Regions from separate parts of the Actinoplanes sp. NPDC026670 genome, predicted to be linked through region 2. Evidence: riboswitches for the same ligand, from Rfam matches in the RefSeq annotation. Region 2 holds a riboswitch; each other region holds the start of a gene.

Region 1 (6,759 bases), on a different contig from region 2:
TCACTCCCGCAGACATCCACAACGTGGACTTCAAGAAGCCGCCGATCGGCAAGCGCGGCTACGACGAGGAGGAGGTCGATGCCCTCCTCGAGGAAGCGAGCCAGGAGATGCTGCGCCTGCTCGACGAGAACGGGGCGCTGACCGCCCGGCTGCGTGATGCCGGCGGCGGGATGAACGGGGGCGGCCCGGCCGATCCGGCGGCGCTCACCGCCGAGGTGGCCGAGCTGGCCGCCCATCTCCAGTTCATGCGGGAGGGCCTGGCCCGGGCCGAGCACGAGGCCCGGGAGATGCAGGTCCAGCTGGAGCGGGCGCACGACGAGGTGCGGTCGGCGGCCCAGCCCCGGCCGGGCGGGGTGGTCGACGACCGGGTGCTGCGGATGGCCCACCGGACCGCCGACGAGCACGTCCGGGACGCCCAGCGCGAGTCGGACGATCTGCTGGTCAGCGCGCGGGCCCAGGCCGATCAGCTGACCGGGGACGCGATCCGGACGGCGGACACCATCGAGTCCGACGCCCGGCGGCAGCACGCCGAGGCGCTGGACGAGGTGGCCCGCGACCGGGCCGCCATGGTCGCCGAGATCGAGCGGCTGGACGAGCTGGCCCAGGACTACCGGTCGGCGCTGGGCGACCACGTGGTCCGGCAGCTGCACGACCTGGAGGGCGGCACGCCCGCCCTGCCGCAGGCCTGACCGTCACTCTTCGCAGAACGCGGTCACTCTTAACGCGGTCACCCTTTGAAGAACGCGGTCACGTCGGCGGCGAACAGGTCGGGGACCTCCAGGGCGGCGAAGTGGCCGCCCCGGGGGAACTCGGTCCAGTGCACGATGTTCGCCCGCTGCTCGGCCAGCGGCCGGACCGACTGCACGATGTCGCCGGGCAGCACCGCGACGCCCAGCGGGACCCGGTTGGTCTCCTGCGCGGTGGTCTCCTTGACGATCCGGGCGGCCGAACCGGCGGTCCGGAACAGCCAGTGGTGCGCGATGTTCGCCACGATCCGGTCGTCGGGGACCGGGGTGGCCGGGTCGGCCCAGGTGTCGAACTTCTCGCCCAGGAAGGCGAGCAACCCGGCCGGTGAGTCGTTGAGCGCGTAGGCCGGGGTCTGCGGGGTCGCCGCGAACAGGATCTGGTGCGGGTGCCGGTTGGCGGCCAGCCGCATCGTCTTCGCGAGCCGCTCCTGGTCGTCCGGGCCCAGACCGTCCGGGGCGCCGGGGGTGGGCAGGTAGTTGACGTGCACCCCGACCACATTGTCCGGGGCGACGGCGGCGAGCGTGCGGGCGACGCCGGAGCCCCAGTCACCGCCCTGTGCGCCGTACCGGGGGTAGCCGAGGCGGGACATCAGCCCGGCCCAGGCCGTGGCGATCCGGGTGACGCCCCAGGGCCGGGTGGTCGGGCCGGACAGCCCGAACCCGGGCATCGCCGGGACGACCAGGTGGAAGTGCTCGCTGAGGGGGCCCACCACGTCCAGGAACTCCACGGTGGAGCCGGGCCAGCCGTGCGTCAGGATCAGCGGCAGGGCGTGCGGGTCGGCCGAACGGACGTGGAAGAAGTGCACCCGGTCACCGTGGATCTCGATGACCTGCTGGGGCAGCGCGTTGAGCTCGGCCTCGTGGGCCCGCCAGTCGAACTTCAGCCAGTGGCCGGCGAGCGCCCGGACCCGGTCGACGGTGATGCCGTAGTCGTCAGGGGCGGCGTCCGGCCAGCGGGTACGGGTGAGGCGGTCGGCCAGGTCGTCGAGGTCGGCCTGCGGGACGGCGATCCGGAAATCGTTCATGCGAATAACGTTAGTCGCACTAACGTTAGCCGGTCCAATGTTATCGTCGTCACGTGGATCATCTGCCGAGCTGGCTGCTCTCCCAGGCCGCGGCGCACGCGCACCGGCTCGTCGCCGACGGGTTCGCCGGCGTGGGCGCCAAGGGTTACCACTACCGGCTGCTGTCCTCGCTGGACGCGGACGGGCCGGCCAGTCAGGCGGCGCTCGGGCGGCGCACCCGGATCTACCTGAGCGACCTCGTGGGGGCGCTCAACGAACTGGAGGCGGCGGGTTACGTGCGGCGGTCGCCGGACCCGGCGGACAAGCGCCGCAACGTCGTCGCGGTCACGCCGGCCGGGCGGGACCGGGCGGCCGAGCTGACCGAACGCGTGACGGCCATCCAGGAGGAGCTGACAGCCGCGCTCTCACCGGCGGAAACGGAACAGCTCACCGGCCTCTTGCGTCGATTGGTCGCGCACCACGACCGTACCGAATGAAGAAAGGCCGCCGTCAGAAGCAGACGGCGACCTTTCCGCAGGGGTTTCTAAGCAGGCCGGCGATAGCCGGCGATCGGGCCCCGGTCGATCGTAGCCATCCGCACGTAGTCGCCCGTGTGCGGAGCGTGGACCACCATGCCGCCACCGATGTAGATCGAGACATGGTGCACGTCGGAGTAGTAGAAGACCAGGTCACCCGGTTGCAGCTCACTGCGGCTGACCGACTTGGTGGAACTCCACTGATCCTTCGTGTAGTGCTCGAGATGCACGCCGACCGCAGCCCACGCCGCCTGCGTCAGACCCGAGCAGTCGTAGCTGTTCGGGCCGTCCGAGCCGAAGACGTAGGGCTTCCCGATCAGGTCACACGCCCGCTGGGCGGCCCGGCCACCCTTGTCGTTCGTGTAGTCGACCGGGCACGGGCCGGTACGCAGCGGCCCGTCGTCGGCGTTCGCACTGCCGTAGGCCGCGATCCGGAGCTTCTGGAGCTTCGTGATCTCCTTCTCGATGGCGACCTTCTTCGTCCCGAGATCCTTGTCGCGAACCTCGATCTCGGACTCGAGCTGGTCGACCTTGGCCTTGTCGGCGGCGTACTTGTCGCGGAGTTTCGAGACCTCCGCGATCGACGCCTTCCGGTTGAACGCGAGCTGGTCGAGAAGCGTGAGCTTGTCCACCATGCCCGTCGGCGAGCCGGTCAGGATCATCGCGTTCGCGATGTTCGGCGAGCCCTGCATGTACGCGTCGACGGCGAGGCCCCGCACCTGCACCATCGCGGCGTCCACCTGCTTCTGCAGCGGAGCCAGCGTCTTAGCCAGGTCCGACTGCTGCTTGCGGAGCTTGACCAGCTTGGTGTGGGTGCCGTTGTAGTCCTCGATGACCGGCTCGAGCTGATTCCACTCGTCGTCGATCTGCTTCTCGATCTGCGCCGGAGTGGGGTCGGCATGAGCGACGGTCGGACCCGTGACCAGGATTCCGGCCGCGACGGCCGCGCACATCAGGATGCGCATGAGGCCGGCACGACGCGCGCCAATCCGTTTCACGCTGGTGCGTTGTCCTTTCTTCCCGTTCAGCCGCCGACCGGGTTAGCTGACGGGTTCGGGCGGGAAGTCTGCCCGGCCGCGTCGCCGCGGCTTCACCCCAGGTGCTCGGTTCCCCGGTTCACGCCCGGCCTCTCGGTCGCGCGCGATTAGGCGGTGGTCCGCCAGATCGGCCGGGTGGCCGATGGGGGGCTGGGCGAACCGGGGACCACCGTACTCGGATCAAGACGGCAAATGAAGGTCGCACAGCCCGCCGAACTGTACGCACAGCCGGCGACACGGAGGGTGGCCTAAAACGGCCAGCTGTGCAGGGCACGCGCCAGCCAGGGCACCACCACGATCACTGTGGGTAGTACCAGCAGGCCGGCGGCGGCGGTCACCCCCGCCGCGGTGAGCACTGTCGAGCTTCGATCCGGACCGTCCAGACGGGCCAGCCGGCGCCGCCGGGATTCACCCTCCGGGTCGGCGGTCACCTCCTCCGCAAGGGGGACGGCGTCGATTAGCCGGGCCAGCGCGGCCCGCAACGGCGGCGATCCGGTCCGGCGGCGGGCCGCGTCGTCGGCCACCATCTCCAGCAGCAGATGTACGGCGTCGAGCGGCGCCTTCGACCGCAGCGGCCCCGGCACCGCCCGGTAGAACGCGGTGAACGACTCCATCACCAGCTCGTGCCGGTGCCGCAGGTGCGCCCGCTCGTGGGCCAGCACCGCGTCCACCTGGTCCCGGTCCAGGGTCTGGAGCACCCCGTCGCTGAGCACCACCCGCGGCTCCCGGCCGGGCACGCAATAGGCCAGCGGCAGCGCCCCGTCGAGCACCCGGACCTCCTCGCCGCCCAGGTCCTCGTGGCGCTCGACCCGGTCCAGCAGGTCGACGAGCATCCGGTGCCGGGCGCGGCGGGCACGGGCCCGGGAGCTCACCCGGACCAGCGAGACGATCAGCCGGATCACGATGGTCGCGGCCACCGCCAGGGAGAAGAGCAACGCGGCCACCGTCTCGGGATGGCGGGCTCCCGCGGCGCGAGCGACCTCTTCGGGCGCGGCCAGGACCACCCCGAGCGCACACAGTACGGCGGTGAGCGTCTGTGACTGCCAGAGCAGGACGCCGGCGACCGGGGCGCGATCGGTCCACCGCGCGCCCGCCAGGAGTCTCGGCGCCAGCAGCGAGAGCGTCAGCCCGAGGGCGCCGAGCAGGAGGGCGGTCACCGCTCGATGTTACGGGCCTTCTCGATCGCCGCCGTCAGCGCTTCGGGCGGCAGCTGCCCGACGAAGTAGGCCAGGGCGGCGTCCATGTCGGGGGTGGCGCTGAGCGCGTCGAGCATCACGCCGGCGGTCATCTCCTCGCGGGTCTGCGCCGGGGCGTACTTGTAGGCGCGGTCGGTACGCTGCTGGACGACGAGACCCTTCTTGGCCAGCCGGTCGAGCACGGTCATCACCGTCGTGTACGCCAGATCGCGCTCCCGGCTCAGCAGGTCGTGCACCTGCCGGACGGTGAGCGGCTCGCCCGCGTCCCACAACTTCGTCATGACCTCGCGCTCGAGGTCGTTCCTCGCCATGTGAGCCACTCTACTTCAACGCGTCGTACTACACGTCGTAGTATCTACTACGAATCGTCGTAGAGAGGCTGCCATGGACGTGCTCGACCTGACCCGACTCCAGTTCGCGGTCGTGACGATCTACCACTACCTCTTCGTGCCGGTGTCGATCTCGCTCGCGTCGGCGGCCGCCGGATTCCAGATCGCCTGGATCCGCACGGCCAACGAGAAGTACCTGCACCTCACGAAGTTCACCGGCAAGCTGCTGATCGTCACGTTCGCGGTCGGGGTGGTCACCGGGCTGGTCCAGGAGTTCCAGTTCGGGCTCGGGTGGAGCGCGTTCGCCAGGTTCTACGGCGACGTCTTCGGGCCGACCCTGGCCATCGAGGGGATGCTCGCGTTCTTCCTCGAGGCCACGTTCCTGGCTCTGTGGTACTTCGGCTGGGACCGGCTGCCCCGCTGGCTGCACACCGCCACGATCGTGGTGGTCGCGGTCGGGACGCTGCTGTCGGCGTACATCATCCTGGCCGCCAACTCGTTCATGCAGAACCCGGTCGCCTACGCCCTCGACCCGGACACCGGGCGGGCCCACCTGACCAGCTTCACCGAGCTGCTCACCAACGAGGTGGTGCTGGCGGCGTTCCCGCACACCATGGGCGGGGCGGCGATGGCCGGCGGCGGGCTGCTGATGGCGATCGGGATCTGGCGGGTCTCCGCGGACGCCGCCTACCGCACCCTCTCCCGGGCCGGGGCGTGGATGCTGCTGCTCGGCGGGGCGGTCACCGCGATCAGCGGCGACCACCTGGGCAAAGTCATGACGGCCGTGCAGCCGATGAAGATGGCCGCCGCCGAAGCCCTCTACGAGACGACCACGTCGGCGCCGTTCTCGGTCTTCGCGATCGGGGAGCTCGGGCACGACCGGCCGTTCTTCAGCATCGAGATCCCGGGGCTGCTGTCCTTCCTCGGCACCGGGTCGTTCGGCGGGACCGTGCAGGGCATCGACGATCTCCAAGCGCTCTACACCGCCCAGTACGGGCCGGGCAGCTACGTGCCGATGATCCCGGTGGCGTTCTGGACGTTCCGGCTGATGATCGGGGCCGGTGTGCTCGGGATGGCGCTTGCGGCGTACCACCTCTGGTCTTCATGGTCTTTCCAACGCCGTGTGCCGCTGCTGCCGGAGTTTCTGCAGCCCGGGCGGGGAACGCCCGGCTGGCTGCGCCGGTTCGTGCTGCTCGCGCCGCTGCTGCCGGCCGCCGCCAACACGTTCGGCTGGGTGTTCACCGAGACCGCCCGGCAGCCGTGGCTCGCGTTCGGCATCTCCAAGGTCGCCGACGGCATCTCCCCCGGCCTCACCAGCGCCGAGGTGATCGCGTCACTGGCCGGATTCACGCTGGTCTACGGCCTGCTGGCGATCGCCTGGTGCCGCCTGGTCGTGCATCTGTCCCGCAAGCCGCTCGTTCCGGCCCCGGAAAAGGACGCCGAACCCGAACCCGCCCCCGCCTACTAGGAGCGACCTCCCATGATCACGTTCTGGTTCGCGGTTCTCGTCCTCGCCTGGATCCTCTACTTCGTCCTCGAAGGCTTCGACTTCGGCGTCGGCATGCTCACCTTCCTCGGCCGCGACGAACACGAACGCGGCGCCGCCCTGCGCACCATCGGCCCGTTCTGGGACGGCAACGAGGTGTGGCTGGTCGCCGCCGTCGGAGTCACGTTCGCGGCGTTCCCCGACTGGTACGCCGCCCTGATGTCCGCGCTCTACCTGCCGATGGTCGCGATCCTGCTGCTCCTCGCGATCCGCGGGGTGGCCCTGGAGTTCCGCGGCAAACACGACACCCCGTCCTGGCGGCGCCGGGCCGACCTGCTGCTCGCCGTCTCGTCCACCGGCATCGTGCTGCTGTGGGGCGCGGTCCTCGGCATCCTCGTCGACGGGCTCGCCCTCGGCGCCGGCGG
Region 2 (7,477 bases):
TGAGCCGACCCTGCCGGCGGTCGGCACCCCGGGCCTGACCCTCACCTTCAGCGGCGCCGCCCCGCTGGTGCGCCGGGTCACCGTCCGGCCCGCGCCGCACCGGACCCGGCAGCTCTTCCTGGCCGGTGACTCGACCGTCTGTGACCAGGCCGTCGTGCCGTACACCGGCTGGGGCCAGGCGATCCCGCAGCACCTGCCGCACGGGCTGGTGGTCGCCAACTACGCCGACTCGGGGGAGGGCTCGGCCTCGTTCCTGGCCGATCCGCGGCTGTGGGCGACGATGCTGCCCCGGGTCGGGCGCGGAGACGTGGTGGTGCTCCAGTTCGGGCACAACGACAAGGCGACGACCGCCGAGGACTACCGGGCCAACCTGACCCGGATGGTCACCGAGTTGCAGGCGCTGCACGCACGGCCGGTGCTGGTCAGCCCGCCGGTGCGCCGCCTGTTCGACTCGACCGGCGCCCTCACCCCGGTAGCGAAGCATGTCAACGGGCTCGGCGTGGACCTGCCGGTGGAGATGGCGGCGGTCGCCACCGAACTGGGCGTGCCCTACATCGACCTGACCGCGGACAGTGCCGCGCTGGTGGAGGCGCTCGGCCCGGAGGACTCCAAGCCGATCTTCCTGTACAACGAGAAACGCGACAACACCCACTTCTCCGAGTACGGCGCGGACCAGATCGGCCTCCTGGTCCTGGCCCGCCTCAAAGACGCTGTGTGGTGACGTGCGGTCGGTTTCGCGCCGCGGCTGGGCACGGTCGCGTTGTGTGGTGACGTGCGGTTCGTTTCGCGCCGCGGCTGGCCACGGTCGCGTTGTGTGGTGACGTGCGGTCGGTTTCGCGCCGCGGCTGGCCACGCGGACAGGCCGGTTTCGACACGCGGGAAAGCGCTTGCCCGAGTAAATACGTTTCAGAAAGATGAAGGTCATGCGCGCTGATCTAGAGGTTGCCGGGCCGCACGGCCCGATTCCGGTACGGGTCTACGAGCCGGCCGGCCAGGCGGAGGCGGTGCTGGTCTGGGCGCACGGCGGCGGCTTCCGGCACGGTGACCTCGACATGGCCGAGGCCGACATGGTCAGCGCCGAGCTCTCCCGCCGGGCGAATGCGATCGTCTTCTCGGTCGGCTACCGGCTGGCGGTGGACGGGGTGCGCTACCCGGTGCCGATCGACGACGTGCACACCGTCTGGACCTGGGTGACCGCCCGCGACGACCTCCCCAACCGCCGGGCGCTCGGCGGCGCGAGCGCGGGCGCCGCCCTGGCCATCGCGACCGCGCTCCGGACGACGCCGGTTCAAGACGCCGAAGTGCCCGCACCACGGGCGGCCGGGGACCGGCCCGATCTGCTCCTGCTGGCCTATCCGTTCGCGCACTTCCCGACGCCGATGCTCGGGCACGGCCGCACGCTGGACGGCGTCGAGGACATGGTCCGCAACTACGTGGGCCGGATCAGCGACCTCCCGCCGGACGCGCTACCGGGCGCCGCCCGCCTCGACGGGCTGCCCCCGGCACACATCCTGCTGTCCGAGTTCGACGACCTGCGCCCCTCCGGTGAGCTGCTGGAACGGCAGTTGCGGGAGGTGGGCGTGCCGGCCGAGTCGTTCGTCGCCCCGGGCACCACGCACGGCCACCTGAACCGGCCGCACGACGTCCCGGACTCGGTGGACGCCTCGCTCGGCTTCTTCGCGGCCGCGCTGCGCGCACCCCGGGAGGCCCCGCGATGGCTGCGGCGCGAAGGGGAGCCACGGATCGAGTTCGGCGCCGACTACAACCCGGAGCAGTGGCCGCGCGCGGTGTGGGACGACGACGTCCGGGCGATGCGCGAGGCCGGGGTCACCATCGTCTCGCTCGGCATCTTCTCCTGGGCGCGGCTCGAACCGGCCGAGCGCCGCTACGACTTCGGCTGGCTCGACGAGGTGATCGACCTGCTGCACACCAACGGCATCCTGGTCGACCTGGCCACTCCGACCGCGTCGCCGCCACCGTGGCTGACCACCAAGCATCCGGAGATCCTGCCCGTCGACCGGGACGGCCGGACCGTCTGGCCCGGCGCCCGCCAGCACTGGCGGCCCACCTCACCGGTCTTCCGCGAGCACGCGCTGCGCCTGGTCCGGGTGCTCGCCAAGCGGTACGCGGACCACCCGGCCCTGGCCGCCTGGCACGTCAACAACGAGCTGGGCTGCCACAACGTCCACGACTACTCGGACGACGCGGCGCGCGCGTTCCGGATCTGGCTGCGCGAGCGCTACACCGACCTGGACGGTCTGAACGCGGCCTGGGGCACCGACTTCTGGTCGCAGCGGTACGGCGAGTGGGAGCAGATCCTGCCGCCCCGGCATGCGAACGGCCCGGTCAACCCGACCCAGCAGCTCGACTTCAAACGGTTCTCGTCGGACGCGCTCAAGGACCACTACCTCGCCGAGCGGCGGATCCTGCGGGAGATCACCCCGGACGTGCCGGTCACCACGAACTTCATGGTCGCCGGTCCGATCAACGAGATGAACTATCCGGACTGGGCGGCCGAGGTCGACTTCGTCGCCAACGACCACTACACCAGGCCCGGCCCGCAGTCGCGTGACGAGCTGTCCTTCTCGGCCAACCTGTGCGGCAACCTGATCCCCGGCCGCCCCTGGTTCCTGATGGAGCACTCCACCAGCGCGGTCAACTGGCAGCCGGTCAACGTGCCGAAACTCCCCGGTGAGCTGGCCCGCGACTCGCTCACGCACGTCGCCCACGGCGCCGACGGCGTCTGCTTCTTCCAGTGGCGGCAGTCCCGGGCGGGCGCCGAGAAGTTCCACTCGGCGATGCTGCCGCACGCCGGGAAGAGCAGCGCGATCTTCGAGGCGGTCACCGATCTCGGCGCGCGGTTGCGGTCGCTGTCCGCCATCACAGGCTTCTCGCGTACGCCGTCCGCAGTCGCCGTGGTGATCGACTACGAGTCGTGGTGGGCCGCCGAGCAGGATGCGCACCCGACCGACCGGCTGCGCTACCGCGACGAGGCGCTCGACTGGTACACCGCCCTGCTCGACCACGGCATCCGCGCCGACGTGGTCCCGGTCGCCGCCGACCTGACCGGATACCGCCTGGTGGTGGCCCCGATCCTGCACCTGGTCCCGGCCGCGTTGAAGCAGCGCCTGGAGGACTATGTGGCGGGCGGCGGCCACCTGGTGACCACCTACTTCTCCGGGATCGTCGACGAGTTCGACCACGCCTGGCTCGGCGGTTACCCGGGCGCGCTGCGTGATCTGCTCGGCATCCGGGTCGAGGAGTTCGCGCCACTGCTCGACGGCGAGTCGGCGCCACTGTCGAACGGCGCGATCGGCACGCTCTGGTCGGAGCGGGTCGAGGTGACCGACCCGGCGACGAAGGTGCTGGCCGCCTACACCGGTGGCGGGGCGGCCGTCACCCGCCGCGAGGTGGGTGCGGGCTCTGCGGCGTACATCTCGACTCGTTTGCGGCCGCAAGGCCTGCTCTTGATCCTCGACGACCTGCTGATCCCGGCCGGGGTGACCAGCGAGCTGCCGCCGGACCTGCGTGGCAGGGTGGAGCTCGCGGTCCGCGGCCCGGCCCGTTTCCTGATCAACCGAACCACCGACCCGGTCGACCTGTCCGCTGTGGCCGGCGCGCCGGAGACGCTGCCGGCCCGCGGTGTGGTGGTGCTGATCAGCCCCGATACTCGCGGATGACGTCGTCGCCGGCGCGGCCGGTCTCCACGAAACCGGTCTTGGCGGCGACCGCGGCCGACGCGTGGTTGTCCGGGTGGTGCCGGATGATCAGGCGCTCGATGCCCGGCAGCGACAGGGCCACCCGGGTCAGGACGGTCACTGTGGCGGTCATCCGGCCCCGGCCCGCCCACGGGGTCCGCAGCCAGTAGCCGATCTCCAGGATGCCCGGGCCGGGTTCGGTCATCAGGCCGACCGCGCCGATCAGGTCACCGACGGCGGTGAACAGCGCATAGTTGAACTCGGTGCCGGCCGTCCAGTTCGCCACCGACCGCTCGGTGAAGGCGCGGGCCTCGGCCAGGCCGTAACCGGGGGTGGCGAACGGCAGGAACGGCGCGAGTTCGGGCTGCGACTCCTGGACGGCGGCGGCCAGTTCGGCCGACCATTCCGGTTCCCATCGTTTGAGGACCAGATCACCGGCATTGATCATCTCGGGTGGTTCCATGATCGGTATTCTGCCGGACACCTATATCTCAGGTTAGGTGCCCGAATCCGGCTGCGGCCAGATCCGCCGGGACGCCCCGGTCGGAAGACTCATCGGCATGACGATTCCTCCGCCGTCCGGTATCCCGTACCACCGTCTCGCTCGTACCGCCGCTCATCGTTGGTGGCGGTTTCCGCTGGGGACGCTCTTCATCGTCGCCGTCGTCTTCGCGGCGATGATCGCCTTCGTGATCTTCACCGAGATCTTCGGCCGCCCGGGCGGGCCGGACGGCATGGCGACGCTCGGCGCGCTGCCGGACCTCGCGCTCGGCTTCCTGTCGATCGCGGTGGCCCTGCCGGTGACCATGGTGGCGGCCTTGTGGATCCAGCGGCGGGCGCCCGGGACGCTGTCGTCGGTGGCCGGGCGGATCCGGTGGCGATGGCTCGCGGTCTGTCTCGGCGTCGCCACCGTGACCATCATCCTGTTCCTGGGCGGGATCACCGGGCTGTCCGTGCTCACCGGGGAGGACGCCGGGCTCGACGATCCGCTGGCCGGCTGGGGGCCGTTCCTGGTGTCGGCGGCGGTGCTGCTGGCCGTGGTGCCGTTCCAGGCGGCCGCCGAGGAGTACCTGTGCCGGGGCTGGCTGTTGCAGGGCCTGGGCGCCTGGCTGCGTGGCCCGTGGCTGCCGATCCTGGTGCAGGCGGCGGTGTTCGCGGCGCTGCACGGCTGGGGGACGCCGTGGGGTTTCGCCGACCTGATGCTCTTCGGCGCGGTGGCCGGGTGGGTGACGGTGCGGACCGGCGGGCTGGAGGCGGCGGTCGCCCTGCACGTGATGAACAACCTGCTCAGCACGTTGGTGGCGGCGGCGTTCGGGCAGCTGGCCATCGACGAGACGGCGGCTGACATGCCGTGGCAGGGGTTCGCGGTCGACGTTCCCATTCTGATCGGGTTCGCCGCGGTGATCATCTGGCTGGCGGGCCGGCGGCGGCTTCCCGCGGCGACGCCGATTGTCGTCTATCCGACCGTGGCCTACGGCCCGTGGCGGCCGGCGCACGCCGAGGACGGCGCCGCGGCGGGCATCCGATGACGGCGCGCCGAGGGCCGTCCGGCGTCCGGCGAAGGCCGTCCGGTTTCCGCTCCGAGGGGCCGTCCGGCTGCCCGGCCGAGGGTGCCCGTCGCCCACTGAGGCGGCAAAAGTCGCCATGAAAAGTCTCATAAACGCTGTTTCGGAAATTTCCGGGCGCTAACAAGATCAAACCGGGCAAATACTGAGAAGAACGTCACTATCGAGGGCCGTGAGCTTGGCTTGCGGCCCTTCGTCATGGTTACCGTCGGGCCGTCCCGCGACGCGGGCACTGTGGACGGACCGCCGAGTCCTGCCCCCGTCCACAGACTCGATGGGAGGGCAGGAGCGGGGGACCCACTTTTTGCGGCGCGCGGGATGCGCGCCTTGGGGTGAAGCCGTGTGCACGCGGCCGGGACGATCTTCCCGAACCCGACAGCTCACCTCGCAGGCGTGGAGGATCATCCATGTCTGGTAGTAGACGAATCCGCCTTGCCCTGGTTCTGGCGACCGCCGGAATCACCGGAGCCGGCGTCCTGCTCGGCCCGGCCACCCCGGCTCAGGCCGCGCGTCAGGTCAACTGGGACGTCGTCGCCAAGTGCGAGTCCGGCGGCAGGTGGCACATCAACACCGGAAACGGGTACTACGGCGGCCTTCAGTTCAGCCGCAGCACGTGGAAGTCGAACGGCGGCGGGAAGTACGCCCCGACCGCGGACAAGGCCACCAAGGCCCAGCAGATCGCCATCGCCAACAAGCTGCACGCCAAGCGCGGGCTGAGCCCGTGGCCGGTCTGCGGCAAGAAGGCCGGTGTCTACAAGACGACGAAGTCGACGACACCGAAGAAGAAAGCGAAGGCCACCGGCAAGACCTATGTGATCAAGTCCGGCGACACCCTGGCCTCGATCGCGAGGAGATACAAGGTCAAGGGCGGCTGGCGTACGCTCTACGCGTTGAACAAGAACACGCTCCGCAGCCCGGCCCTGATCTTCCCGGGCCAGCGCATCCGCCTCTGACCGAAGTCCTGCCGCCCGGCGTGCCAGGTGCGCTCGGACTCGGACCGGTCACCGGCTGCGTGCCGATCACGCTCGGCCTGATGAACCAGAACTGGCGCGTCGAGACCGCGTCCGGGGTGTATGCCGTCAAGCGACTGCACGACGCCACCCCGGACGCGGTCCGCCGCCAGCACGAGCTCTTTCCCGCCCTGGCCGTACACGGTCTGCCGGTGCCCACGCCGTCCCGGCTGGCCGAGGTGGACGGTCACTGGTATGCCGCAGGCCCGTGGCTGCCCGGCGAACACTGCGGCGACCTGTCCGTACCGGCCGCCCGGAACCTCGGCGACCTGATCGGCCACCTGCACCACCGGCTGAGCGAGGCCCTGCCCGCCGTTCCGCCGGAGCTCCACGACGAGCCACCACTCGTCCCGTTCGCCTTCGCCGAGTTGACCCGCCTCGGCAGCGCCGCCGCGGCCGGGTCGACCGACTTCGACGCCTTCGCCGTCGCTGAGATCAGCCGCCGGCTGCGCCTGCTGGCCGACCTGGCCCACCTGCCGCCCCGCCCCGGCCCGGTGCGCCCGGCCGGCTGGACCCACGGCGACCTCAACCATCTCAACCTGCTGTTCACCGGCGACCGCTGCACCGGAGTACTCGACTGGGATCGTCTGGGCGTCCGTCCGTACGGCCTGGAGGTCCTGCGTACTGCCGTGATCCTGTTCGCGGTGGGGCGCGGTGACGATTCCACCGGGGTCGACCTCGACCGGCTGGCCGCGTTCGTCGCCGGGTATCGCGGCCGGATCGACATCAGCGCCGCCGAACTCCGCGACGCGGCTCACCGGCGCTGGTGGGACTACGCCACCGACACCTATTTCCTGCGCCGCCACTACGACCGGCGCGACACGTCCTGTGACCACCTGTTCCGCAGGTCGTCCGCGGTGCTCCGCTGGTGGACGGCACACCGCGCCGACCTGGACGCGGCCCTGACCAGCCGTCGCTGAGCCCGGTAATCCCACCCGCATTCCAGCGGTGAGCGACGGCTCGCGGTCTCGGCCGTCGCTCACCGCGGTAATGGCGCCCGCATTCCGGTGGTGAGCGACGGCTGGCGGTCTCGGCCGTCGCTCACCGCGGTATTGCCGCCCGTATTCCAACGGTGAGCGACGGCTGGCGGTCTCGGATCGTGAGTCGGCGGGTCACGCTTCCAGGTCACGAACGGACGGGCTCGGCGGCCGGGGCGGCGGCACGCGGCCGGCGTAGCACCGTCACCGCCACCAGCAGCCCGGCC
Region 3 (7,477 bases), on a different contig from region 2:
ATCGGGTGGCACGTCGTCGCCGGTGTTGGCGATCGACAGGGCGGGTCGTGCGCCCACCTCGACGGTGATCGTGCCGCCGGGCCGGTTGTACTTGATCGCGTTCTGCACCAGGTTGTTGACCAGGCGTTCGAGTAAGACCCGTTCACCGCGGACGGTTCGGTCGGCGAGTCGCCGGGTGATCGTCACACCTGCTTCGGCCGCCCGCGCCTCGTAGTCGTCGAGGACCGTGCCGACGACCGTGTCCAGGCGCACCGGCACCCGCGCGGCCAGACCCCGGTCGCATTCGCTGAGCACGAGCAGTCCCTCGATGAGGCGTTCGTTGCGCTCGTTGGTGGCCAGCAACTGCGCCGCGACCAGGTCCAGTTTGTCCGGTGTGGTGGCCCGGCCGAGACCGACCTCGATCAGCGTGCGCTGCACCGCGAGCGGGGTGCGCAACTCGTGCGCCGCGTTGGCCGCGAAGTGCCGCTGCGCCTCGTAACCGGTGACGATCCGGTCCATCATCGCGTCGATCGCCCGGGACAGATCGGCGACCTCGTCCCAGCCGTCACCGGCGTTGATGCGGTACCCGAGGTTCTGCGGCCCGACGCTGGCGATGGCCGGGACCAGCCGGCGGAACGGGTCGAGGGCCCAGCGCGCGCCGGCCCGCCCCGCGACCACCAGCACCGCCGTTCCGACGGTGAGCGCGAGCAGCACCTGCCAGCCCTGATGGTCGGCGATCGAGCGGCAGATCACGCCGCGGTCCTCGGCCTGGCCGCAGATCAGCGTGCCGGCCATGCGCAGCCAGGAGTGCAGTGGTTGCAGCAGGGTGGGCGCGGCGACGCCGGCCAGGAAGGCGAGCCCGCCGATCAGCAGCACACGCCGGCTCGGCGCGAGCACACGTCACCGCCCCAGCCGGTAACCCACGCGCGGCACGGTGTGGATGACGGCCGGTTCGCCGAGCTTCTTGCGCAACGTCATGATCGTCACGCGGACCGAGTTGGTGAACGGGTCGGCGTTCTCGTCCCAGGCCTGTTCGAGCAGTTCCTCGGCACTGACCACCTGTCCACCGGCGCGCAGCAGCACGCGCAGCACGGCGAACTCCTTGGGGGTCAGGGTGAGCGTCAGCCCGTCCCGGGAGGCGAAGTGCCGGATCGTGTCGAGGACCACGCCGTCCTGCTCCAGCACCGGTTTCAGCCGGGCCGTGGAACGCCGGGCCAGCGCCTGCACCCGGGCCACCAGCTCGGCGAAGGCGAACGGCTTGGTCATGTAGTCGTCGGCGCCGAGCCCGAGGCCCTCCACCCGGTCCCGGATCCCGGCCGCGGCGGTGAGCAGCAGCAGCCGGGTGTCCAGCCCGGAGTCCACCACCCGGGTGCACACCTCGTCGCCGGTGATGCCCGGCATGTCACGATCCAGGATCGCGACGTCGTATCGGTGCACGCTCATCTTCTCCAACGCGCTGTCACCGTCGTAGACCACGTCGACGGCCATGGCGAACTGGCGTAAGCCGTCAGCCACCGTGTCCGCGAGTATCCGTTCGTCGTCAGCCACCAGTACGCGCACGCTCTGTTACCTCCCCCGCCTATCGTCGCCGATCCGGCAGCCACGATAACTTCACGGGCGAAATCAGCGGAATCTCCGCCCGCCGGGTGTCGAACGCCCCTCCTCCTTTTCTTGACTCGTTCCAGAAAAGCAGGGCAGACTGCGAGCCGACTCTCATCGCTCGCTACCCGGAGGATTTCGTGGCAGACGAACTCGCCGCAGCTCAAGGAAAGTGCCCCGTCGCGCACGGCGGCTCCGGCTCGCACGGCGGCCGGGCCAACCGGGACTGGTGGCCGAACCAGCTCGACCTCGGCGTTCTGCACGCCAACTCCCCGGCTGGCAACCCGAACGGCGGCGACTTCGACTACGCCGCGGCCTTCAACGCCCTCGACCTGGCCGCTGTGAAGGCGGACATCGACGCGCTGCTGACCGACTCGCAGGACTGGTGGCCGGCCGACTTCGGCCACTACGGCCCGCTGTTCATCCGGATGGCGTGGCACAGCGCCGGCACCTACCGGACCTTCGACGGCCGCGGCGGTGGCGGCTCCGGTCAGCAGCGCTTCGCGCCGCTGAACAGCTGGCCGGACAACGGCAACCTGGACAAGGCCCGGCTGCTGCTCTGGCCGGTGAAGAAGAAGTACGGCAAGAACATCTCGTGGGCCGACCTGATGATCCTGGCCGGCAACGTGGCCCTGGAGAGCATGGGCTTCGAGACCTTCGGCTTCGGCGGCGGCCGCCCCGACGTCTGGGAGCCCGAGGAGGTCAACTGGGGCACCGAGGACGTCTGGCTGGACGACAGGCGCTACAGCGGCGACCGTGAGCTGGCCAAGCCGCTCGGCGCCGTGCAGATGGGCCTCATCTACGTCAACCCGGAGGGCCCGAACGGCAACCCGGACCCGCTGGCCTCGGCCCGGGACATCCGGGACACGTTCGGCCGGATGGGCATGAACGACGAGGAGACCGTGGCGCTGATCGCCGGCGGCCACACCTTCGGCAAGACCCACGGCGCCGGCCCGGCCGAGAACGTCGGCCCCGAGCCCGAGGCCGCCCCGATCGAGGCACAGGGTCAGGGCTGGAAGAGCAGCTTCGGCACCGGTGTCGGCGCCGACGCGATCACCAGTGGTCTGGAGGTCACCTGGACCTACCACCCGACCCGCTGGGACAACGAGTTCTTCCACATCCTTTTCGCGTACGACTGGGAGCTCACCCAGTCGCCGGCCGGCGCGCACCAGTGGCGCCCGAAGAACGGCGCGGGCTCGGACCTGGTGCCGCACGCGTTCGACGCCGGCAAGCGCCAGGAGCCGCGGATGCTGACCTCGGACCTGGCGCTGCGTTTCGACCCGGTCTACGGGCCGATCTCGAAGCGGTTCCACGACGACCCGGAGGCGTTCGGCAAGGCCTTCGCCAAGGCGTGGTTCAAGCTGACCCACCGTGACATGGGCCCGATCGCCCGCTACCTCGGCCCGGAGGTTCCGTCCGAGCCGCTGATCTGGCAGGACCCGCTGCCCGCGGTCGACCACGAGCTGGTCGGCCCGGCCGACGTCGCCGCGCTCAAGGCCACCGTGCTGGCCTCCGGCCTGTCGGTCGCCGAGCTGGTCGCGACCGCGTGGGCGTCGGCCTCGACGTTCCGTGGCACCGACAAGCGCGGTGGCGCGAACGGCGCCCGCATCCGGTTCGCCCCGCAGAACCAGTGGGAGGTCAACGACCCGGCCCAGCTCGCCAAGGTGCTCGGCGTGCTGGAGGGCGTGAAGGCCGAGTTCGACGCGGCCGGTGGCGCGAAGATCTCCCTCGCCGACCTGATCGTGCTGGCCGGTTCGGCCGCCGTGGAGAAGGCCGCGAAGGACGCCGGTTTCGACGTCGAGGTGCCGTTCACCCCGGGTCGTACCGACGCGACCGAGGAACAGACCGACGCCGAGTCGTTCGCGGTGCTGGAGCCCACCCACGACGGCTTCCGCAACTACCTCGCCAAGGGCCACAACCGTCCCACCGAGGCGCTGCTGGTCGACCGCGCGCAGCTGCTCACCCTCACCGCGCCGGAGCTGACCGTGCTGGTCGGCGGCCTGCGTGTGCTGGGCGCCAACACGGCCGGCTCGAAGGACGGTGTCTTCACCGAGACGCCGGGCGTGCTGACCAACGACTTCTTCGTCAACCTGCTCGACTTCGGCACCACCTGGTCGGCCACCGACTCCGACGGCGAGGCCTTCGAGGGCCGCGACCGCCGGACCGGCGAGGTCAAGTGGACCGCCACCCGGGCCGACCTGATCTTCGGGTCGAACTCGGTGCTGCGCGCCCAGGCCGAGGTGTACGGCAGCGACGACGCCAAGGAGAAGCTGGTCACCGACTTCGTCCAGGCGTGGGTCAAGGTCGCGAACCTGGACCGTTTCGACCTGGCCTGATCGTCAGGTGGTTTCCCGGCGGGCCCGGGTCGGCCGTACCGACCCGGGCTTCGCCTGCTGGTACCCTCAGCAACGTCGGGCTCGTAGCTCAGTGGATAGAGCAACCGCCTCCTAAGCGGTAGGTCGCGCGTTCAAGTCGCGCCGGGCCCACTCTCAGACCTTCAACCGCTGCCCCACCCGCAGCCGGTGCGGGCTGCTCAGCACATCCGAGTTCGCACGGTAAAGCGCACGCCACCCGCCCTTGACGTCGTGCCGGGCCGCGATCCGCGCCAGCGTGTCGCCACGCCGTACCACGTAGCTTCCGGTCGTCCGATGCACCTTCCGTACGCTGCCACGCGACGCCGCCGTGTAGGCGTGCCGCCGGCCGCACGTCGGCCACGCGCCGATGCCCTGCCCGCGTACCACCCGTTCGGCGATCCGGATCTGCTCGGACTTGGAAGCCCGGTTCGCGGTGTCCGCGTACTTCGTGCCGCCGTAGGCGCGCCACGTGCTCCGGCTGAACTGGAGTCCCCCGTAGTAACCGTTTCCGGTGTTGATGCTCCAGTTGCCCCCGGATTCGCAGTGCGCGATCGCCTCCCAGTTGATGTCGGCGTGCGCGGGCCCGGCGAGGGCGACGCTTCCGGCGAGTCCGACGGCCATCATGCCGACCGCGCGTTGGAGTTGTTTTCCGATCTGAGCCATGAGCTTGTCCTCCACGCCTACGAGGTCAGCTGTCGGGTTCGGGCAGAGGTGCCCGGCCGCGTTCGCGGCTTCACCCCGAGGCGCCGTAGCGCCGAGGAACTCTTGGGTCCCCCGCTCCATGCCTTTGGTTCGTCGAACCGTGGTCGGCGGCTGGACTCGGCGTTCCGACCACGGTGCCCGCTCTGTTTCGGGCTGCCGATTCGCCGCGCTGCTGGTTGGTTATGCGACACGCGGCAATGGAGTTGTAAGTCACAAATTAGCCGCTTTGATCTTCCTTTGTGTGGCTAACGTGCTGAATTCGGCGTGGCGCAACAGGTGCGGAACCCTCCACCGAGGGTGCACAATCCTCAGCCATGGGCGAGGACATGAACGATCAACAGCGCGAGTTCGACGTGATCGTCTACGGTGCCTCGGGTTTCGTCGGTGTGTTGGTGGCGCGATACCTCGCCGAGCACGCTCCAGCGGGCGCACGGCTCGCGCTGGGCGGCCGTTCCGCGGCGAAACTGGAGGGTCTCGGTCTGGACTGGCCCGTCGTCGTCGCCGACGCGAACGACGCGGAAGCCCTGACCACGATGGCCGGCCGCACCAGAGTCGTGATCACCACGGTCGGGCCGTATGCGAAGTACGGCAAGCCACTCGCCCGTGCATGCGCCGAAACCGGCACGGACTACGTGGACCTCACCGGTGAGGTGCTCTTCGCCCGGGACAGCATCGACGAGAACCACGAGACGGCAAAGCGCACCGGCGCACGGATCGTCCACTCGTGTGGCTTCGATTCGATTCCGTCCGATATCGGAGTGCACGTCCTGCACGAACAGATCAGCCGGGACGGCGCCGGCGAACTCACCGACACGACGCTCGTGGTGACCAGCATGCGCGCCGGGATCAGCGGCGGCACCATCGACTCGATGCGGCACCAGGTCGACGTGATGAAGAAGGACACCCGGCTGCGCAAGGTCGGCGCCAGCCCGTACTCGCTGAGCCCGGACCGGCAGGCCGAGCCCGACCTGGGCCGTCAGCCCGACATGCTCACCCTCCCCGGGTCCGAGGTGGACTCCAGCATCCGCGGGCACCTCGCGCCGTTCGTGATGGCGTCCTACAACACCCGCGTCGTCCGGCGCAGCAACGCGCTGCGCGGCTGGGCCTACGGCCGCACGTTCCGGTACCGCGAGGTCCTGCGGGTGAAGAGCAAAGTCGCCGCCACGGTCGTCAAGTCCGGCATGAACGCGCTGGTCATCGGCTTCGCGGTGCCGCCACTGCGATTCGTCCTGGACCGTTTCCTGCCCGCCCCCGGCGCCGGGCCGAGCGAGGACACGCAGCGCAACGGCCACTTCACCATGGACCTTTTCACCACCACCACGTCCGGGGCGCGCTATCGCGCGAGGGTCAAGGCGAAAGGCGATCCCGGGTACGCCGCAACCGCGGTCATGCTCGGCGAATCGGCTCTCGCGCTCGCCTTCGACACCGAGGCGCTGCCGCAGGTCGGGGGCGGTGTGCTCACCCCGGCGACCGCGATCGGTGACGCCCTGGTCGAACGCCTGCGCAACGCCGGATTCGAGATCACCGTTCAGCGCCTCTGAGACATGGTGCGATTCTGCACCGCGAAATGGTGTCCGTGATCCGACCGGTGGACGGTAAGGAATCGTTCACGGCTTTCCTCTCGATCGCCACTAGCACCAAAGGTGGTCTTACCGGCACGATTGGACAGGTGACCGTCAGCCCATTGCCCTACCCGCTGAGGTTGACGGGGACCGGCGTCATCCTTCGGGAATGGCGGTGGGAGGACGTCGACGAGCTGGTCGCGCTCCTCGACGAACCGGGCATCGCCCGCTGGACGCTGATGCCGTCGCCGTTCGACATGGAGGCCGGCCTCGCCTATCTACGCCGGGCCCAGCAGGGCCGAATCGGCGGCAGCCGGATCCAGCTCGCGATCACCACCGACGGCGGGCCGCCACTCGGTGAGGTGCTGCTCTTCAACGTCCGCTCCGAGGCGCACGAGGCCGAGCTCGGCTACCTGGTCGGCCTCCCCTTTCGGCGGCGCGGACTCGCCTCAGCGGCGTTGTCCCTGCTCACCGGCTATGCGGTCGACACGCTGGGGCTGCGCCGGCTGCTGCTGCGCATCGACCGGGGAAACACCGCCAGCACGTCGGTGGCCCGCCGCTGCGGCTATCGTCCGGCGGCTGAGCCGCCCATTCAGCAGGACGGGCCGTACGGGCCGGCCACGCTGGACACCTGGGAGTTCGTGGAGAACCGCTCCGGGCCACAGGACGATCGCCGGAAAAATGTCGCAGCCCGGCGGTACGGTCGGCGCTGAGGGAGGTGCTGATGATCGACGTGGATCGTGAGCGCGTCATGGCGTACCGGATCGCTGCTCAAGGCCTGGCCGATCGCTCCGGTGACCGGCCCGCCGACCTGCCCGTGCTGGATCTCGGTGTCCAGGAGTACACACCTGACTCCACCCGGATCGCCTTGGCCGCCCGCACCGACGCCGAGCTTGGCGATGATCGGCTGATCACCGTGTGGGCCGCCCGCGGCGCCCCGCATCTGCACCGCCGCGCCGACCTGCCCGCCCTGGTCGAGCAGCTGTGGCCGGTCGGTGACGACGACGCCGCGGCTCGGATCAGGAGCGGCCAGATCCCCGACGCGGCCGGGCTCGGGGTGGCCGCGTTCACCGCCACGGCCTCGGCCTTCCGGGAGGTGGTCACCGCCCCGATGCCGCGCGGCGAGGCCAGCACCGGCGTCAGCCGTTTGGTCCCGGCCGAGTTGACCTACGACTGCAGGTCCTGCGCGGCCCGGCACATCTCCGGCGGTGTGTGGCAACATGCCGGGCTGGCCGGTGGTGTCGAGGTGCTGTCCCGCGGCAAGGACGCGATGCTCGGCCC
Region 4 (7,477 bases), on a different contig from region 2:
ATCGGGTCCGGCTACATTGGGCGCGTGCTCGGACTTCCTTCACAGGTGACCGCTTGCCTATTCGATCTTGACGGCGTGCTTACGCAAACCGCGCTGGTACACAACGCTGCGTGGAAACAGACGTTCGACACGTTCCTGAAATCGTGGGCCGAACAGCATGAGCTACCTTTCGTGCCGTTCGATTCCGCGGTCGACTATCACCGATATGTCGACGGCCGTCAGCGTGCTGACGGGGTCCGGACCTTCCTGACCTCGCGGGGTATAACGCTGCCCGAGGGCGACCCTGATGACACCCCCGATCAGGAGACCGTCAACGGCATCGGCAATCGCAAGAACCTGCTCGTGCTACAGAAGATCAAAGAAGGCGCCGTTCAGGTCTACCCCGGATCGGTGGAGTATCTGAAGGCCGCCAAGGCCGCCGGTCTACGCCGTGCGGTCGTGTCGGCGAGCGCCAACTGCAAGGACGTCCTGGAGGCGGCCGGGATCGCCGACCTCCTGGAGGCCCGGGTGGACGGTGTCGTCGCCCGTGAGCTGGGCCTGCCCGGCAAACCGGCGCCGGACACCTTCCTCAAGGGCGCCGAGCTGCTCGGCCTCGACCCGGCGAACTGTGCCGTCTACGAGGACGCGCAGGCCGGCGTGGCCGCCGGACGGGCCGGCGGTTTCGGCATCGTGATCGGTGTGGACCGGGTGGGCCAGGCCGACGCGCTGCGGGAACACGGCGCCGACGTCGTGGTTCAAGATCTCAAAGACCTCCTCTGAAATCAGTTACGAGAGGCACGACCGTGATCCGTGAACGGGCTTATCCCGTCGACCCTTGGCACATTCGGGAGACCCGGCTCGATCTGGACCTGCTGGCCCAGTCGGAGTCGGTGTTCGCGCTCTCCAACGGCCACATCGGGATACGCGGAAACCTGGACGAGGGCGAGCCGCACGGCCTGCCGGGCAGCTATCTGAACTCGTTCTACGAGTTGCGGCCACTGCCGCATGCCGAGGCCGGGTACGGCTTCCCCGAGTCCGGCCAGACCATGGTCAACGTCACCAACGCCAAGCTGATGCGCCTGCTCGTCGACGACGAGCCGTTCGACGTGCGCTACGGCGAGTTGCGCTCCCACGAGCGCTGCCTCGACCTGCGAGCCGGCACGCTGGAGCGGGTCGTCGAGTGGGTGTCGCCGTCCGGCCAGGGCATCCGGGTGCGGACCGTGCGGCTGGTGTCGTTCACCCAGCGCGCCGTGGTGGCCTTCCTCTACGAGGTGGAGCCGCTGGACGCGTCGACCCGGCTGATCCTCCAGTCCGAGCTGGTGGCCAACGAGCAGTTGCCGCCGATGAGCAAGGACCCCCGGGTCGCCGCGGTGCTGGACCGCCCGCTACAGGCCGAGGAGATGCTGGAGCAGCCCACCGGCGGCATCCTCGTGCACCGCACCAAGGCCAGCGACCTGCGGATGGCCGCGGCCATGGAGCATCTGGTGGAGACGCCGGGCCGGCACGCCATCACCACCGAGGGCCACCCGGACTGGCTGCGCACCACCGTCGCCTGCCGGCTCGAGCCGGGGCAGAAGCTGCGGGTGGTCAAGCTGGCGGCGTACGGCTGGTCCAGCATGCGTTCGCTGCCCGCCCTGCGTGACCAGGTCGGGGCGGCTCTCGCCAGCGCCCGCCTGGACGGCTGGGACGGCCTGGTCCAGCAGCAGAGGGACTACCTCGACGCGTTCTGGGACCACTCGGACGTCAAGGTCGAGGGCGACTCGGAGGTGCAGCAGGCCGTCCGGTTCGGGCTGTTCCACACGCTCCAGGCCGGAGCCCGGGCCGAGCAGCGCCCGATCGGCTCCAAGGGCCTGACCGGGCCGGGGTACGACGGCCACACCTTCTGGGACGCCGAGACGTTCGTGCTGCCGGCGCTGACGTACACCCAGCCCTCCGCGGCGGCCGACGTGCTGCGCTGGCGGCACTCGACGCTGGACCTGGCCCGGGAGCGGGCCCAGACACTCGGCCTGCAGGGCGCGGCGTTCCCGTGGCGGACCATCCGGGGCCAGGAGTGCTCCGGGTACTGGCCGGCCGGCACCGCCGGGTTCCACATCGCCGCCGACATCGCCGACGCGGTCCGCCGTTACGTGCAGGCCACCGGGGACTACGACTTCGAGCGTGAGGTCGGCCTGGAGCTGCTGGTGGAGACGGCCCGGCTGTGGCGGTCGCTGGGACACCACGACCGGCACGGACGGTTCCACATCGACGGGGTCACCGGTCCCGACGAGTACACCGCCGTGGTGAACGACAACATCTACACCAACCTGATGGCGCAGCAGAACCTGATGACCGCGGTCGACGCCTGCAAACGCCATCCGGACCTGGCCCGGCGGTTCGGGGTCGACGACGAGGAGACCGCGTCGTGGCGGGACGCGGCGGCCGCCGTGCACATCCCGTACGACAAGGAGATCGGCGTCCACCAGCAGTGCGAGGGCTTCACCCGGCTTCAGGAGTGGGACTTCGAGAACACCCCGCCGGAGGGGTACCCGCTGCTGCTGAACTACCCGTACTTCGACCTGTACCGCAAGCAGGTGGTCAAGCAGGCCGACCTGGTCATGGCGATGTACATCCGAGGGGACGCGTTCACCCCGGAGGAGAAGGCGCGCAACTTCGCCTACTACGACGCCCGGACCGTACGGGACTCGTCGCTCTCCGCCTGCATCCAGGCCGTCCTCGCGGCCGAGACCGGGCACCTGGAGCTCGCGCACGACTATCTGGGCGAGGCCGCCCTGATGGACCTGCACGACCTGCACCAGAACGCCCGGGACGGGGTGCACGTGGCGTCCCTGGCCGGCACCTGGATCTCGCTGGTCGCCGGTCTCGGTGGCATGCGTGACTTCAACGGCCAGCTGTCGTTCGCCCCGCGCCTGCCCAGCCGGATCAACAACCTGGAGTTCTCGCTGCTCTGGCGTGGTCTGCGGCTGCGGGTGAGCGTGACCTCGGATGAGGTCACCTACTCCCTGCGCAACGGCGGCGGCCAGGCCCGGCTCACCCTGCTGCACCACGGCAAGGAGCTGGAGGTCACCCAGGTGCGCCCGGTGACGATCCCGATCCCGGCTGCGGTGCCGGCCGGTCCGGCGCCGGCCCAGCCGCACGGCCGGGCCCCGGTGCGGCGCGCGCTGCACTGACCGTTCGAGATGCGAAACGGCCCCCGTCCACCGGACGGGGGCCGTTCTCGTGACGTGAAGGTTCTAGAGCATCGACACGTGCACGTGGTCGGTGTGGTCACTGACCCCGTGGTAGTTGCTCCACCCGTTGGCAGGGAACCAGATCTGCTTGTTCCAGATCACGTAGTAGATCCCGAGCGCGTCGGCATTACGCACCAGGAACGCCATCAGGTTGTTGCCGTACCGGAATTCCTTGTCGGTGTCGAACGTCGAGAACCCGGACTTCTGCAGCGACCAGTCGCAGGCGCGGCCCTTGGGATGCTCGAACGGCCCACCGTCGCGATGGCAGCCGACGAAGTTGCTGAAGCCGGCCTTCTTGACTTCCTTGTACATGTGCAGCGTGCGCTTGGTGACGCAGCCGTTCGTGGTCGGGTCCTTCTCGGTGCAACCCTCGGCCGAGAAGCCACCGCTGGAGTTGCGGGGCGCCGGAGCGGCCTCCGGGGAGTCGGCGACCACGAGGCCCTTGGTGACACCCTTGCCGCCGACCAGGGCGAGCGCGTCGACCGCGGCGTCCTTCTGCTTCTTCATCGCGGCGGCGTCCTGCTGCTGCTGCTTCACCTCGGCGTCGAGCCGGACCTTGCTCTCGGTGATGGTCCGGAGTGCCTCGTTGAGCTCACGCAGCTTGGCGTCGTGGAGCCGGTTGATCTCCTCCAGGGAGACCGCCTTCTCCAGGAAGTCGCCCGAGGAGTTGGCGTTGAGCAGGTAACCGATCGAGCTCAGGTTGCCCGTCATGTACTGCTCTTTGGCGATCTTGTCGACCTCGGGGATCAGCACGTCGCGCCGGGCCTCGGCCTGCTTGATCTGGCTGGCCAGTTGAGCCTGGGCCTTCACCGACTTCTGCACGGCCGCCTTGGCGGACACGTAGCGCCGGTTCGTGTTCTCGATCACATCGGAGAGGATTGCGTCTCCGTCGCCACCGTTCTGCTCCTGCTCTTGAGCAGTGGACGACGAGCCGCCGGGCTCGGCCGAAGCCGGAGCCGCGGGTGCCGCGAGCATCACGACAGCCACCAGCGGCGCCAGGGCGTGTATCAGCCACCGGCGGGGACTTGCGGTCATCAACAGTTCCTTCCGTGTCACCGCCGACCGAGTTAGCTGACGGGTTCGGGACGGAAGCAATCCCTACCGCAAACTGCGGATACACCCCAGTGACCTGGTTCCCCGGCTCGCCTTTCGACGATTGGGCGGCGGCCTGCCGGCAACTCGGGGGCGGTGCCGTCCTGGCAGGACCGGCGGCCAGTTTACCCGAGATATCGCCGTGGATCAGACCCTGGGAACGGCCAAAAGTGTTACGTCGCAACGACTATCCGTAATTGTTGTCACCGCTCGTGTCGAGGCCATTGCGGGGCGTACGAGAACTGTCGATCTGTCGATCGAGTGGGTATGGTCGGTGCGGTTCCCGTACGGGAGCCGCCGCCTAATCGCCGTTATCGGCGAGCCGGGGAACCAATATTCCCTGGGGTGAATCCGCTCACCAGCGGTAGGGATTTCCTTCGTCCCGAACCCGTCAGCTAACCCGGCCGGCGGCCGACGGAAGGAAATTCCTGTGCAGCAGAACACTGCGCGGCGATTAGCGGCGTTGCTGGCGCTGCTCGTCGCCGCGTGCGGACTGGCCGTCGCCCCGACGCCGGCCACCGCGGCCCCCCGGCTGCTCGCCGCCCCCGGCGACTCCGGTGACGACGGTGAGGGCGGCTCCGCGTCACTGATCGAGAAACTCGAGAAGGCCTCCAAGGGTTTCGTGGAGGCGAAGGCCAAGCTGAAGACCTCCAAGGAACAGCAGGCCAAGCTGACCGCCGAGCTGAAGAAGCTGGACGGCGAGCTGGGACCCCAGCAGGACCGGCTCGACCTGCTCGCCACCCAGGCGTACACCGCGGGCCGGGGCGGGCCGATGGCCGCGCTGCTCAGCTCCGACTCGGCCGAGGGCTTCCTGGGCCGGGCCGAGACGCTGGCCCTGGTGGCCGCCGACCAGAACCGGGCGATCGAGGATCTCAAGACCACCCGCGACACCCAGCAGAAGGCCAAGGACTCCATCGACATCGCCATCAAGGACCAGCAGAAGCAGGTCACCGTGATGGCGAAACAGAAGGAGCAGGCCGAGGCGGCCCTGAAAGCGGCGAACCAGGGCGCCGACGCCAGCTCGTCGTCCGACGGCGGTGACAGCGAGGACGCGTCGCCCGGTCCGAGCGGCACCAGCTGCAACCAGACCGACCCGACCGGGACCGGCGGCTGCGTGACCGCGACCCTCCTGCACGCCTACAAGGAGGCCCGCGCCGACGGCTTCACCAGGTTCACCAAGTGCTGGCGGGAGCAGAACAGCGGCGAGCACCCCAAGGGCCGGGCCTGCGACTTCTCGGCCGAGAAGGGCACGTTCGGCGGCGACGCCACCGGAGCCGACAAGACGTACGGCGACAACCTGGCGAACTACTTCATCAACAACGCCGACAACCTGAACGTGCTCTACGTGATCTGGTACCGCCGGATCTGGCTACCGAGCAGTGGCTGGAAGTCGTACAGCGGGGCGGGCGGAGACCCGTCCAGCGACCACACCAACCACGTGCACCTGTCGGTCAACTAGCCCGGCGCCGGAGGAGTGCGGGGCCTCACCTGCGGGTGAAGGCCTCGTACTCCTTCATCACCTCGGAGGTCGCGCCGTCGGCCCGGATCTCGCCGGCCTCCAGCCAGATGCAGCGCTCGCAGGTGTCCCGGATCGACTGCTCGCTGTGGCTGACCAGGAACACCGTGCCCGCCTCACGGCGCAGCTCGCGGACCCGCTCCTCGCTGCGCTTGCGGAATTTCGCGTCACCGGTGGCCAGCGCCTCGTCGATCAGGAGCACGTCGTGCTTCTTCGCCGCGGCGATGGAGAACCGGAGCCGGGCCGACATGCCCGAGGAGTAGGTCCGCATCGGCAGTGACGAGAAGTCGCCCTTGTCGTTGATGCCGGAGAACTCGATGATCTCGTCCCGTTTCGCCTGTACCTCGGCCGGCGACATGCCCATCGCGAGGCAGCCCAGTTCGACGTTGCGGTCGCCGGGCAGCTCGTTCATCAGGGCCGCGTTGACGCCCAGCAGGGACGGCTGGCCAGCCGCGAAGATCGCGCCGCTGGACACCGGCAGGAGCCCGGCCACCGCGCGCAGCAGGGTCGACTTGCCCGAGCCGTTGGTGCCGATCAGGCCGATCGCCTCACCCTTGTACGCGACGAAGCTCACACCCTTGACCGCGTGCACCTCACGGATGTTCACGTTCTTGCTGCGGGTGGTGAGGCGCTTGAAGCTGGCGAGCGGGCTGGCGCTGACCGAGCCGGCCTGGTGGATCTTGTAGACGATGTGGGCCTCGTCGGCGATGACGGTGGGGATGCGCTCAGTCTCAGCCACGGCCGTAGCCCTTCTCTCCGCGCCAGAAGTACAGGTAGCCGAGGACGCCGACGACCAGGCTCCAGACGGTCGCCTGAATCCACAGCACGGTCGGCGGGTTGGCCAGCGTCGCCTCCTTGAGCAGCGCGTGCCGCGCCAGCTCGATGAAGACCAGCAGCGGGTTGGCCTCGACGACCTCGAGCTTCCAGCCGCTCAGCACGTCCTTGAACTTGGAGACCGGGTAGAGCACCGCCGAGCCGTACAGCCAGAACCGCATGACGAACGGGATCAGCTGCTTGACGTCGCGGACCTTCGAGCCGTAGCGGGCGATGAACAGGCCCAGGCCCAGGTTGAAGATCGAGTGCAGGAGCAGCAGCGGCAGCAGGAGCAGCCACTCGAAGGTGATCGGCTCACCGGTGATCAGCACGATCCCCATCAGGACGAACAGCGCCACGATGAAGTTGCGGATCTCGACCAGGGCGGCCGACAGCGGCAGGCTGGCCCGGGGGAAGTGCAGTGCCCGGATCAGGCCGAGGTTGCCGGTGATCGCGTTGGCGCCGGTCTGGACCACCGACTGGGTGAACTGGAAGACGAAGACACCGATGCAGAGGTACGCGATGAAGTTCGGTACCTCACGATGGCCGCCGAGCACCACGCCGAAGATCACGTAGTAGACGCCGGCGTTGATCATCGGTGTCAGCACCTGCCAGATCGCCCCGAGCTTGGTGTTGCCCAGCGAGGAGGTGATCTTGGCGCTTGCGTGTGCCCGGATGAAGTGCCGGTACGACCAGAGGGTCCGCGAATACTCCGTCAGGCTGGGAAGCCGTCCGGAGGCGCTCAAACCGTGGCGCCGGGCCAGCTCCTTGAGGGAGAGGCCGGCGTCGGCCGAGGCGACCGCCGTCTCTGTCATGGGGTGGTGCTCCGATCTGGTCGGCCCTTGGGGCG

The links. A riboswitch is a leader RNA that binds a small molecule or an ion and turns the genes downstream of it on or off. The one in region 2 is predicted to bind cyclic di-AMP.
Region 1: linked by a shared signal. The riboswitch ahead of AB0E94_RS52250 (NlpC/P60 family protein) and the one ahead of AB0E94_RS23590 (transglycosylase family protein) in region 2 are both predicted to bind cyclic di-AMP.
Region 3: linked by a shared signal. The riboswitch ahead of AB0E94_RS24545 (transglycosylase family protein) and the one ahead of AB0E94_RS23590 (transglycosylase family protein) in region 2 are both predicted to bind cyclic di-AMP.
Region 4: linked by a shared signal. The riboswitch ahead of AB0E94_RS05010 (hypothetical protein) and the one ahead of AB0E94_RS23590 (transglycosylase family protein) in region 2 are both predicted to bind cyclic di-AMP.

What each region holds. Positions count from the first base shown of each region.
Region 1 covers NZ_JBEZXU010000141.1:87-6,845, reverse strand. Annotated here, with positions in the region: gene AB0E94_RS52265 (DivIVA domain-containing protein) at 1-689, shown strand, start outside; gene AB0E94_RS52260 (epoxide hydrolase family protein) at 728-1,771, opposite strand; gene AB0E94_RS52255 (MarR family winged helix-turn-helix transcriptional regulator) at 1,825-2,247, shown strand; gene AB0E94_RS52250 (NlpC/P60 family protein) at 2,295-3,251, opposite strand; cyclic di-AMP (ydaO/yuaA leader) riboswitch at 3,301-3,447, opposite strand; gene AB0E94_RS52245 (M56 family metallopeptidase) at 3,572-4,480, opposite strand; gene AB0E94_RS52240 (BlaI/MecI/CopY family transcriptional regulator) at 4,477-4,830, opposite strand; gene AB0E94_RS52235 (cytochrome ubiquinol oxidase subunit I) at 4,904-6,316, shown strand; partial or broken gene cydB (cytochrome d ubiquinol oxidase subunit II) at 6,329-6,759, shown strand, end outside.
Region 2 covers NZ_JBEZXU010000024.1:31,468-38,944, reverse strand. Annotated here, with positions in the region: gene AB0E94_RS23610 (rhamnogalacturonan acetylesterase) at 1-721, shown strand, start outside; gene AB0E94_RS23605 (beta-galactosidase) at 924-3,680, shown strand; gene AB0E94_RS23600 (GNAT family N-acetyltransferase) at 3,658-4,161, opposite strand; gene AB0E94_RS23595 (type II CAAX endopeptidase family protein) at 4,259-5,227, shown strand; cyclic di-AMP (ydaO/yuaA leader) riboswitch at 5,498-5,672, shown strand; gene AB0E94_RS23590 (transglycosylase family protein) at 5,671-6,216, shown strand; gene AB0E94_RS23585 (phosphotransferase) at 6,297-7,193, shown strand; gene AB0E94_RS23580 (MFS transporter) at 7,399-7,477, opposite strand, start outside.
Region 3 covers NZ_JBEZXU010000025.1:97,285-104,761, forward strand. Annotated here, with positions in the region: gene AB0E94_RS24525 (ATP-binding protein) at 1-876, opposite strand, end outside; gene AB0E94_RS24530 (response regulator transcription factor) at 880-1,539, opposite strand; gene katG (catalase/peroxidase HPI) at 1,719-3,914, shown strand; tRNA gene AB0E94_RS24540 (tRNA-Arg) at 3,992-4,064, shown strand; gene AB0E94_RS24545 (transglycosylase family protein) at 4,068-4,595, opposite strand; cyclic di-AMP (ydaO/yuaA leader) riboswitch at 4,595-4,740, opposite strand; gene AB0E94_RS24550 (saccharopine dehydrogenase NADP-binding domain-containing protein) at 4,949-6,175, shown strand; gene AB0E94_RS24555 (GNAT family N-acetyltransferase) at 6,304-6,909, shown strand; gene AB0E94_RS24560 (crosslink repair DNA glycosylase YcaQ family protein) at 6,921-7,477, shown strand, end outside.
Region 4 covers NZ_JBEZXU010000003.1:306,382-313,858, forward strand. Annotated here, with positions in the region: gene AB0E94_RS05000 (beta-phosphoglucomutase family hydrolase) at 25-759, shown strand; gene AB0E94_RS05005 (glycoside hydrolase family 65 protein) at 783-3,146, shown strand; gene AB0E94_RS05010 (hypothetical protein) at 3,210-4,241, opposite strand; cyclic di-AMP (ydaO/yuaA leader) riboswitch at 4,246-4,379, opposite strand; cyclic di-AMP (ydaO/yuaA leader) riboswitch at 4,587-4,724, shown strand; gene AB0E94_RS05015 (hypothetical protein) at 4,729-5,757, shown strand; gene AB0E94_RS05020 (ABC transporter ATP-binding protein) at 5,783-6,553, opposite strand; gene AB0E94_RS05025 (ABC transporter permease) at 6,546-7,442, opposite strand.